DNA from 4 places in the Planifilum fimeticola genome. Region 1 is predicted to be linked to each of the others. Evidence: riboswitches for the same ligand, from Rfam matches in the RefSeq annotation. Region 1 holds a riboswitch; each other region holds the start of a gene.
The links. A riboswitch is a leader RNA that binds a small molecule or an ion and turns the genes downstream of it on or off. The one in region 1 is predicted to bind S-adenosylmethionine.

Region 1 (2,199 bases):
GTCATGTTTGATGATGTGTTCCTGGCTGTTTATCCGTCATTCCGCTCGGGATTGCTCTTAAGTGAAGCCGCTTCCCTTAGCGGTTTAATTGTATCTGCCCTTCTTGCTCCGGGGTACATGCTGTTGATTTTCCTGTTGGGACAATAATCCGTTCCCTTGATCAATCCGGCGTTGAACATCAAATCCAACGAAGTGTCCATGCTTTCTCTGCTGTTCCTGATCGTTGGTTTTTCGGTGGAGTGCTTCTTGTGGGGCTTGTTTCGGCGGGAACGATACATATGAGGCGCATCGAAAATATGATTTTCTTGTTTCGGGATTTCTTTGGCGCCCTGTTTTTCAACTTCGGTCTCACCATTGATCCAATGGCATTGAGTGATGCGGCATGGTTGGCCTTGAGTGCCGTCCTGTTTTCGATCATAGGCAACAATGCAGCTGGAATACTGTCAGGCCGAAGTGCTGGACTTTCACCAAAGGCGTCGATGAATATCGGGTTGACGATTGTGGCCAGGGGAGGGTTCTCGATCGTCGCGGCCAATCTCGGTGCTGCAACCGGGTTGCTTTCCATATTGCACCCCTTTGCCCCCTGCATGGGGGGCTTGGGCCGTTGTTGGCGAAGGAATCTCCCCGTATCTGAATCGGTAAGACATCCGGCCTCAGACGCACATCCGGCTGACCGTTGAAAAAATGTTGACGCCGCGTCTCGGATCTCCTATAATAAATGAAAGAATTCTTATGGGAATAACAGGTGAATATGGCGCTGCGCTCTTATCCAGAGTAGGCGGAGGGACTGGCCCGATGAAGCCCGGCAACCTTCTTGCGCTGAGCGAGAAAGGTGCTAATTCCTGCAAAACGGTGAATCCGTTTTGAGAGATAAGAGAGGCGGGAAGAAGATGATCGTTTCATGCCTCTCTGTCTTTTCAGAGGGGCATTTTTCATGGTTTTTTCGGGTGCAACCCCCGCCGGGCATTGCCATAATTCCTGTTATTCTGATCCAAATACTTGAAAAAGGATGGATGACCCGTGAGAAATTTAGTCAAGTCGGTACTGATCGGTGCCCTTTTGTTTGCGGCGGTCGGCTGCGGCACCGATGCCGGAAAACCGTTGGACGAGCATCGGCTGGTGGTCGGGGTTACGGCAGGCCCCCATGAACAGATCATGGAGAAGGTCAAAGAGGTGGCGGCCAAGGACGGATTGGACATCGACATCAAGGTGTTCAACGATTATCCGATGGTGAACGTCGCCCTTGCGGAGGGGGAACTCGATGTCAATTCCTTTCAGCATGAGCCCTACCTGGAGCAAATGAAAAAGGACAAGAATTTGGACCTGGTGGCGGTTGCCGATACCGTCAACTTTCCGATGGGGATTTACTCCAACAGGATCAAGGACTTGAAACAGCTGAAAAAAGGGGACAAAATCGGTCTGCCCAATGACCCGACCAACGGGGCGCGCGCGTTGCTCCTGTTTGACCAGGCCGGGCTGATCAAGTTAAAGAAAGGCATCGGCATCCAAGCGACGGTGAAAGACATCGTGGAAAACCCGTTGGACCTGGAGTTGGTCGAACTGGAGGCGGCGCAGATCCCCCGCCAGCTGGATGAATTTGCCGCCGCCGCGATCAATACCAACTTCGCCGTCGAACACGGTTTGTTGCCCACCCGCGACGCCATTTATATGGAGCCGAAGGATTCCCCCTGGGTGAATGTGCTGGCGGTGCGGACGGAGAACAAGGATGATCCGGTGATCCAGAAGCTGATCAAGGCCTACCATTCGGAAGAGGTGAAGCGTTTCGTGGAAGAGACCTTTAAAGGTTCCGTGGTTCCTTCCTGGTAACCGGAAAAAATGCCGCTCTTGAAAAGGGGGAGGATGATGATTCGGCTGATCAACGTGTCAAAAACCTTTGTCACAAAAAAGGGGAAAGTGGAGGCACTCAAGAATGTTTCCCTCGAACTGAAAAAGGGGGAGATCTTCGGCGTAATCGGGCACAGCGGGGCCGGGAAGAGCACGTTGATCCGCTGCATTAATTTGCTGGAGCGTCCCACCTCCGGAACGGTGCTGTGGAACGGGGTTGATTTGATGTCTCTGTCGCCCAAACAACTGAGGGATGCCCGGCGGAAGATCGGGATGATCTTTCAGGGGTTTCACCTGCTGAAAACAGCAACGGTTTATGAAAATGTTGCGATTCCACTGAAACTTTCAGGAGTG
Region 2 (2,199 bases), on a different contig from region 1:
GACCGTGGGCAAGCAGATCATGGAAGGATTGATCTGGCACCAGGGGATCGAGAAGCAGGCGGCCCGGGAGCGGGCGATCGAAATGCTTCGCCTGGTGGGAATTCCCACTCCTGAAAAGCGGGTGGATCAGTATCCCCACGAGTTCAGCGGCGGGATGCGGCAGCGGGCGATGATCGCCATGGCCATGGCGTGCAATCCGAAAATCCTCATCGCCGACGAACCCACCACCGCCCTGGACGTGACCATCCAGGCGCAGATCATGGAACTGATGAAGGAGCTGCAGGAAAAAACGGGAACGGCGATCATCCTGATCACCCACGATCTGGGAGTGGTGGCCGAAACCGCTCACAAGGTGGCCGTCATGTACGGCGGGAAAGTGGTGGAGTACGGAACGGTGGAGGAGATTTTCTACCGTCCCCGCCATCCCTACACCTGGGGACTGCTCAACTCCATGCCCCGGCTGGATATGAAACGGGACGGGGAATTGCAGTCGATCCCGGGTTCCCCGCCGGACCTGTTCAAGCCGCCGCAGGGATGCCCCTTCGCCGACCGTTGCCCTCATACGATGAACATCTGCCACAGCACGATGCCGGAGAAGACCGATGTCTCTCCCAGCCACGGGGTATATTGCTGGCTGGAGCATCCCCAGGCGCCACGCGTGGATCGAAATCTTCGGGTGAACATCTCGGCGAAGTGAGTTTCCCCGCGAATGCTCTTCTGCGCAAGATGCTCTGCCACGGGACGGAAAAGGGGAGGGCCTTTGGCCGCCCCTTTCGGACCCGATGGCACGGCCTTGACACACCCCTTTAAATTGTCGTATGATAACAGAAAATTCAATAGGCGTCTTCTTATCCAGAGTGGCGGAGGGACTGGCCCTATGAAGCCCGGCAACCACCCCGCTCCCGTCCAGGGAACGGCCGGATTGAGCTTGATCCGGACGAGGGGAAAGGTGCCAATTCCTGCAGGACCCTCGGGTCCTGAGAGATGAGAAGAGGCGGAACGGAATTCTACCCATTAGCGGTCCCGCGCCCTCTTCTGATCGAAGAGGGCGCTTGCTTTTCCGGAAGGGGGAGGATGGATGTGGCGACAACCGTCAACTGCCCGCAAAAGCTGACGGTTTCGATCGGTCCGATGGATTTGGAGTGCGGCCGGCGCCTTAAGCAGGTGGAAATCGCCGTGGAGACCGCCGGGACCTTAAACGAATCCCGGGACAACGTGATCCTTGTTTGTCATGCGCTTACAGGCGATGCCCACACGGTGGGGGATGAGGATCACCCCGGATGGTGGTACGGGCTGATCGGACCGGGCGGGTATATCGATACCAACCGCTATTTTGTGATCACGACCAATGTTCTGGGCGGATGCGCCGGAAGCACCGGTCCTTCGTCGATCGATCCGGAGACGGGGCGTCCCTACGGGTCTTCTTTTCCCGTGGTGACGATTCGGGATATGGTCCGCGCCCAGCGGCGCTGCCTGGAGAAAATGGGCATCTCCAAAATTGCGGCGGTGATCGGCGGTTCGATGGGCGGGATGCAGGTGCTGGAATGGGGCATCATGTACCCTGAAACGGTGGAGCGGATGATCCCGATCGCCACTTCCGCCGCCTTCTCTCCGATGGGGATCGCCTTCAACGACATCGGTCGCCAGGCGATCTTGGCGGATCCCGAATGGAAGGGCGGAAATTATTATCCCGGGCCCGGGCCCCGAAAGGGTTTGGCCATTGCCCGGATGATGGGGATGGTCACCTACCGGACCGAAACCCTTTTTGAGGAGCGGTTCAGCCGTCGGATCCAGGACGACGGCCCCATTACCCGGATGGATTCGATGTTTCAGGTGGAAAGCTACCTGCGATATCACGGGGAGAAGCTGGTCCGCCGCTTCGACGCGAACAGCTATTTGTATCTCCTCAAGGCGATGGATCTGCACGACATCGGGCGGGGACGAGGAGGGGTGGAGCGGGCGCTGTCCCGGATCCAGTCCGATGTGTTGGTGATCGGCATCCGGGAAGACATTCTGTTTCCGATCCGGGAGCAGCGAAAGATTCACTTCCTGCTTCAACGGCTGGGGAAGCGGTCTTTGCTGGAAGAAATTCATTCCCATTACGGTCATGACGCCTTTTTGGTCGAATTTGACCAGGTGGGCCCGCCGATTCGGCGTTTCCTGGGAGAAGGGGGCTGAGGGGTCTCCTTGACGCTCCCA
Region 3 (2,199 bases), on a different contig from region 1:
CGTTCGGCGCCGACGGGCTCCGGCGTACCCAGCAGGGGGCGAAAGACGACCCTCTCCGCCTCCAGCTCCAGTTCCTCCGTCAATTTCTCCTGAAGGGACGGATCCCAGCGGCGCAAAATCAACGCCAGCGCGCTTCGCTCGTCCCCCGGCAACCAGGCGACATCCACGGCCGAAGTTCCGAACCGTTTCAATCGCTCCTTCACTTGTTGGGAGATATCGGAGCCGAGGCGATCCTTCGTCTCGATGAAGGCGAAGCGCGCTCCCCCCTCTTCCCAGACGGGGAGAACCAGCGGACGCCGGTAGGACAGCGGCCGGGGAAGGGGGAGACGGAAAAGGTTGCAAAGGTCCTCCACCATGGCGCTGGCGGTGGGCTGTTCCCCCGCTCCCTGGCCGACCAGCGTCACGTCCTGAACCGTGTCCGCTTCGATATGGATGGCGTTGTAGACACCGTTGATGCCGGACAGGGGATGGGAAAGGGGAACCAGGGTGGGCCCCACCTGCAGGGCAACGGGACCTTCCTCCCCGAACTGCTCCGCCTTGGCCAGCAGTTTGATCCTATACCCCAACCGGTGGGCCAATTCCAGCTCCGCGGGCGAAATATCGGTGATGCCCCGCCGTGCGATCTCGTCGACGGGCACCACGGCTCCGAAGGCGAGACGGCTGAGAATCGTCAGCTTGTGGGCGGCATCAAATCCCTCCACATCGGCGGTGGGATCGGCCTCCGCGTAACCCAGCCGCTGGGCCTCTGCCAGCACTTCCTCAAAGGAGCGCTGATGTTCCCCCATCTGCGTCAAAATGAAATTGGTGGTGCCGTTCAAGATCCCGGAAACGCGCAGAATCCGGTTCGCCTTCAGGAAATGCTGCAGGGTGCCCAGCACCGGAATCCCGCCGCCGACACTGGCTTCATACAGGAGCTGAACCCCGTGCTCCTGGGCCAGCTTTTCCAATTCCGCTCCATGTTTGGCGATCAGTTCCTTGTTGGCCGTCACCACGTGGCATCGGGAGCGGATGGCCCGTTCGATGTAAGTTCGGGCAGGCTCCACCCCGCCCATCGCTTCCATGACCACATCGACCCCTGTCGCCATGATCTCCTCGAACCGGGTAGTGAGCAGGTTTTTCACTCCGTCCACTTTCCGCTTCTTGTTCGGATCGCGCACCAGGATGTGCTTGACTTCGAACAGGAGTCCGGTTCGGCGTGCGATCACATCCTGATTGCTTTGGAGCATTTTGTACACGCCGGTTCCCACGGTCCCCAGCCCCAACAGGGCCACATCGATCCGGTCCACTCCGCTTCCCTCCCTGTGCATTGGATAAAATGAAAACCCTCTTCGAATAAGAAGAGGGTATGTAAACGCAACATCCATACCCCGCTCCTTATCTCTCAGCGCCCCCGGCACTGCAGGAATTGGCACCTTTGCCCCTGGAAAGCACCCCGTGGGTGCCAAGGCAAGGTTGCCGGGCTTCATCGGGCCAGTCCCTCCACCTCTCTGGATAACGAGTCGGGTCAAGCTATGCAATTTAATTAGTCCTTATTATCTTACAGCGGACCCCCTTTGTCAAATCTTTTTTTTGTCCAAAACGATTTTTTCTATTTGAACGGTTCCGCCTCCTCGGCTCGGAGATTGCACATGAAAACGGCCCGGTCGCCGGGCCGTTTCACCTCAGGGGCGCATCTGGCGGGCCAGCGCTTCTTCCGCCCTTCTCACCATTTCCTTCACCATGTGGCCGCCGATGGCACCGCCGATCTTTCCCGCCTCGGCGGCTTTCAGATCGCCGTTGTCCTCCGGCTTCAGCGGAACGCCCAAACGGCGGGCCACTTCGAACTTGACCTCTCCGGGATTCATCGGGCCCGTTCCCAACTCCCGGCTCATCACCTGTGCCTTCAGCCGATCCATTTCTCCGCGGGCCTGGGGCACCAGCAGCCGGTTGCGGCGACGCCTGCGCGCCATCTCTTCCACCCCCTGGTCTTAGTGTGTCCAGCCGCCCGTCTCTCTTGCACCGACACAAAAAACCCTCCGGTCGAAACCGGAGGGATAGCCCGGGAAATTTTCCTCATCCGCGGGCGTTCAGATAGCGTTTGTTCACTTCTTCCCAGTTCACCACATTCCACCAGGCCTTCACATAATCCGGACGCTTGTTTTGGTATTTCAGGTAATAGGCATGCTCCCAAACGTCGATGCCCAGGAGCGGTTTGTCGCC
Region 4 (2,199 bases), on a different contig from region 1:
TCCTATGCCTTTCTGCGGAAGGGGGCGGTCCAACTCAGCGTGACCGGCAAAGGGAAGGATTCCCTCTCCTATCATTTCTCCGGAACCGGTGAGGTGTGGGTCGCTCCCACCAAGGACGTCCGTTGACCTATGAAACAGCGTGACGGGAATGGGGCATGTTAGAAACGGAGGCTTCGGTGAATCCACTTGTACCTTTCACATGCGAACACGAAGAGGGGGATTTCCGTGAAAATCAAACTGACCAGCGTACTGGTGGACGATCAGGAGAAGGCCCTCCGGTTTTACACGGAGGTTTTGGGCTTTGTGAAGAAACGGGATGTTCCGGCGGGTGGAGCCCGGTGGCTGACGGTAGTTTCACCCGAGGGTCCCGAAGATGTGGAGTTGCTTCTTGAGCCGAACAGCAATCCGCTTATTCAGATCAACGGCCAGCCCGCCGCCGCGGCCTATCAAAAGGCTCTTTATGAGGCGAAAATTCCCTATACCATGTTTTTTGTCGAGGATATGAATAAGGAATACGAGCGCTTGAAAAAACGAGGGGCCACCTTCGTCATGGAGCCCACCAAAACCGAATGGGGCTACCAGGCCATGATCGATGATACCTGCGGCAACCTCATCATGATTGCGCAGGAGGAAAAGTGACGGTTTCTGAAAGGTGCCCCTTTCAGAGTGGATATTGACAGTCCGACACCGGATCAAGTATCATGACAGAAACAGCTGTGGGGCGCAAGCGGACGAATTCCGCGGGCGTTGCGCCCCTCGAAGGAACGGACAATTTCATAGTGAGAGCGCTCTTATCAAGAGAGGCGGAGGGACTGGCCCGATGAAGCCCGGCAACCTATCGGAAGCGATTCCGGTGTGGTGCCAATTCCTGCAGAGAGTCTATCTCTGAGAGATGAGAGTCTGGAACCCCACCCAACCTTTCATCCGCAGAGATGGAAGGTTATTTTTTTACAAAGGATGATGGCGATGGAGAAGCACCCGTTGGTTCGACGGATGGAGGAAAAAATCCTGATCCTGGACGGCGCGATGGGAACGATGCTTCAGCAGGCGGGACTTTCCGCCGAGGATTTCGGCGGGGAGGCGCTGGAGGGATGCAACGAAATGCTCAATTTGACCCGGCCGGACCTGATCCGAAGAATTCACGAGGATTATCTGGCGGCCGGGGCGGATCTGATCGAGACCAACACCTTCGGGGCGACGCGGATCGTGCTGGAGGAGTACGGACTCGGGGACCGGGCGGAGGAGATCAACCGGAGAGCCGCCGAGCTGGCGGTGAACGCCGCCCGCCGGTGGTCGACGCCGGAACAGCCCCGCTTCGTCCTGGGGGCGATGGGGCCGACGACGAAGACCCTTTCCCTGACCGGAGGCGTCACCTTCGACGGGTTGGTCGACGCTTACCGGGAGCAGGCCCGGGGACTGCTTCTGGGAGGCGTGGACGCGCTGCTTTTGGAGACCGCCCAGGATACCCTCAACGTGAAGGCGGGGGGCATTGGAATTCGCCGTGCCTTTGAGGAACTGGGGCGGGAGGTGCCCCTCATCATCTCCGGGACGATCGAACCGATGGGGACGATGCTGGCCGGTCAAAACATCGAAGCCTTCTATCTCTCGGTGGAGCACCTGAAGCCGGTGGCCGTCGGCCTCAACTGCGCCACCGGACCGGAATTCATGCGGGATCATCTCCGGACCCTGTCCGGGCTGGCCCGGTGCGCGGTCAGCTGTTATCCCAACGCGGGATTGCCGGACGAAGAGGGGCGGTACCACGAGACGCCCCGGGCGCTTGCGTCGAAACTGGCCGCCTTTGCCGACGCGGGCTGGCTCAACATTGCCGGGGGTTGCTGCGGGACGACGCCGGAGCACACCCGCGCCCTGGCGGAAGCCCTGCGGGGGAAGAGGCCCAGACGGCCGATTTCGTCCCATCCGCCGGCGGTTTCGGGGGTGGAGGCGGTCTTCCTGGAAGAGGACAACCGCCCCCTCCTCGTCGGCGAGCGGACCAACGTGATCGGTTCGCGCAAATTCCGGGAACTGATCGCCGACGGCCGGTATGAGGAGGCGGCGGAGATCGCCCGCCGGCAGGTGAAGGGCGGCGCCCAGATCATCGACGTCTGCCTGGCCGATCCGGACCGGGATGAGCTGGAGGACATGGAGCGGTTTCTCGAACATGCGGTGAAGAAGGTGAAAGTTCCCCTGATGATCGATTCC

Region 2: it holds a riboswitch for S-adenosylmethionine, as region 1 does, so the genes downstream of both, metX (homoserine O-acetyltransferase MetX) here and CLV97_RS12100 (MetQ/NlpA family ABC transporter substrate-binding protein) in region 1, are expected to answer to the same signal.
Region 3: it holds a riboswitch for S-adenosylmethionine, as region 1 does, so the genes downstream of both, CLV97_RS08225 (homoserine dehydrogenase) here and CLV97_RS12100 (MetQ/NlpA family ABC transporter substrate-binding protein) in region 1, are expected to answer to the same signal.
Region 4: it holds a riboswitch for S-adenosylmethionine, as region 1 does, so the genes downstream of both, metH (methionine synthase) here and CLV97_RS12100 (MetQ/NlpA family ABC transporter substrate-binding protein) in region 1, are expected to answer to the same signal.

The regions. Positions count from the first base shown of each region.
Region 1 is NZ_PVNE01000020.1:10,040-12,238, forward strand. Features, by position in the region: partial or broken gene CLV97_RS17910 (cation:proton antiporter) at 1-634, shown strand, start outside; SAM riboswitch class I at 763-877, shown strand; gene CLV97_RS12100 (MetQ/NlpA family ABC transporter substrate-binding protein) at 1,021-1,827, shown strand; gene CLV97_RS12105 (methionine ABC transporter ATP-binding protein) at 1,864-2,199, shown strand, end outside.
Region 2 is NZ_PVNE01000002.1:135,986-138,184, forward strand. Features, by position in the region: gene CLV97_RS02075 (ABC transporter ATP-binding protein) at 1-697, shown strand, start outside; SAM riboswitch class I at 846-991, shown strand; gene metX (homoserine O-acetyltransferase MetX) at 1,081-2,178, shown strand.
Region 3 is NZ_PVNE01000011.1:6,030-8,228, forward strand. Features, by position in the region: gene CLV97_RS08225 (homoserine dehydrogenase) at 1-1,286, opposite strand, end outside; SAM riboswitch class I at 1,372-1,498, opposite strand; gene CLV97_RS08230 (small, acid-soluble spore protein, alpha/beta type) at 1,662-1,949, opposite strand; gene CLV97_RS08235 (superoxide dismutase) at 2,053-2,199, opposite strand, start outside.
Region 4 is NZ_PVNE01000013.1:59,266-61,464, reverse strand. Features, by position in the region: gene CLV97_RS09500 (AIM24 family protein) at 1-126, shown strand, start outside; gene CLV97_RS09495 (VOC family protein) at 226-639, shown strand; SAM riboswitch class I at 789-899, shown strand; gene metH (methionine synthase) at 967-2,199, shown strand, end outside.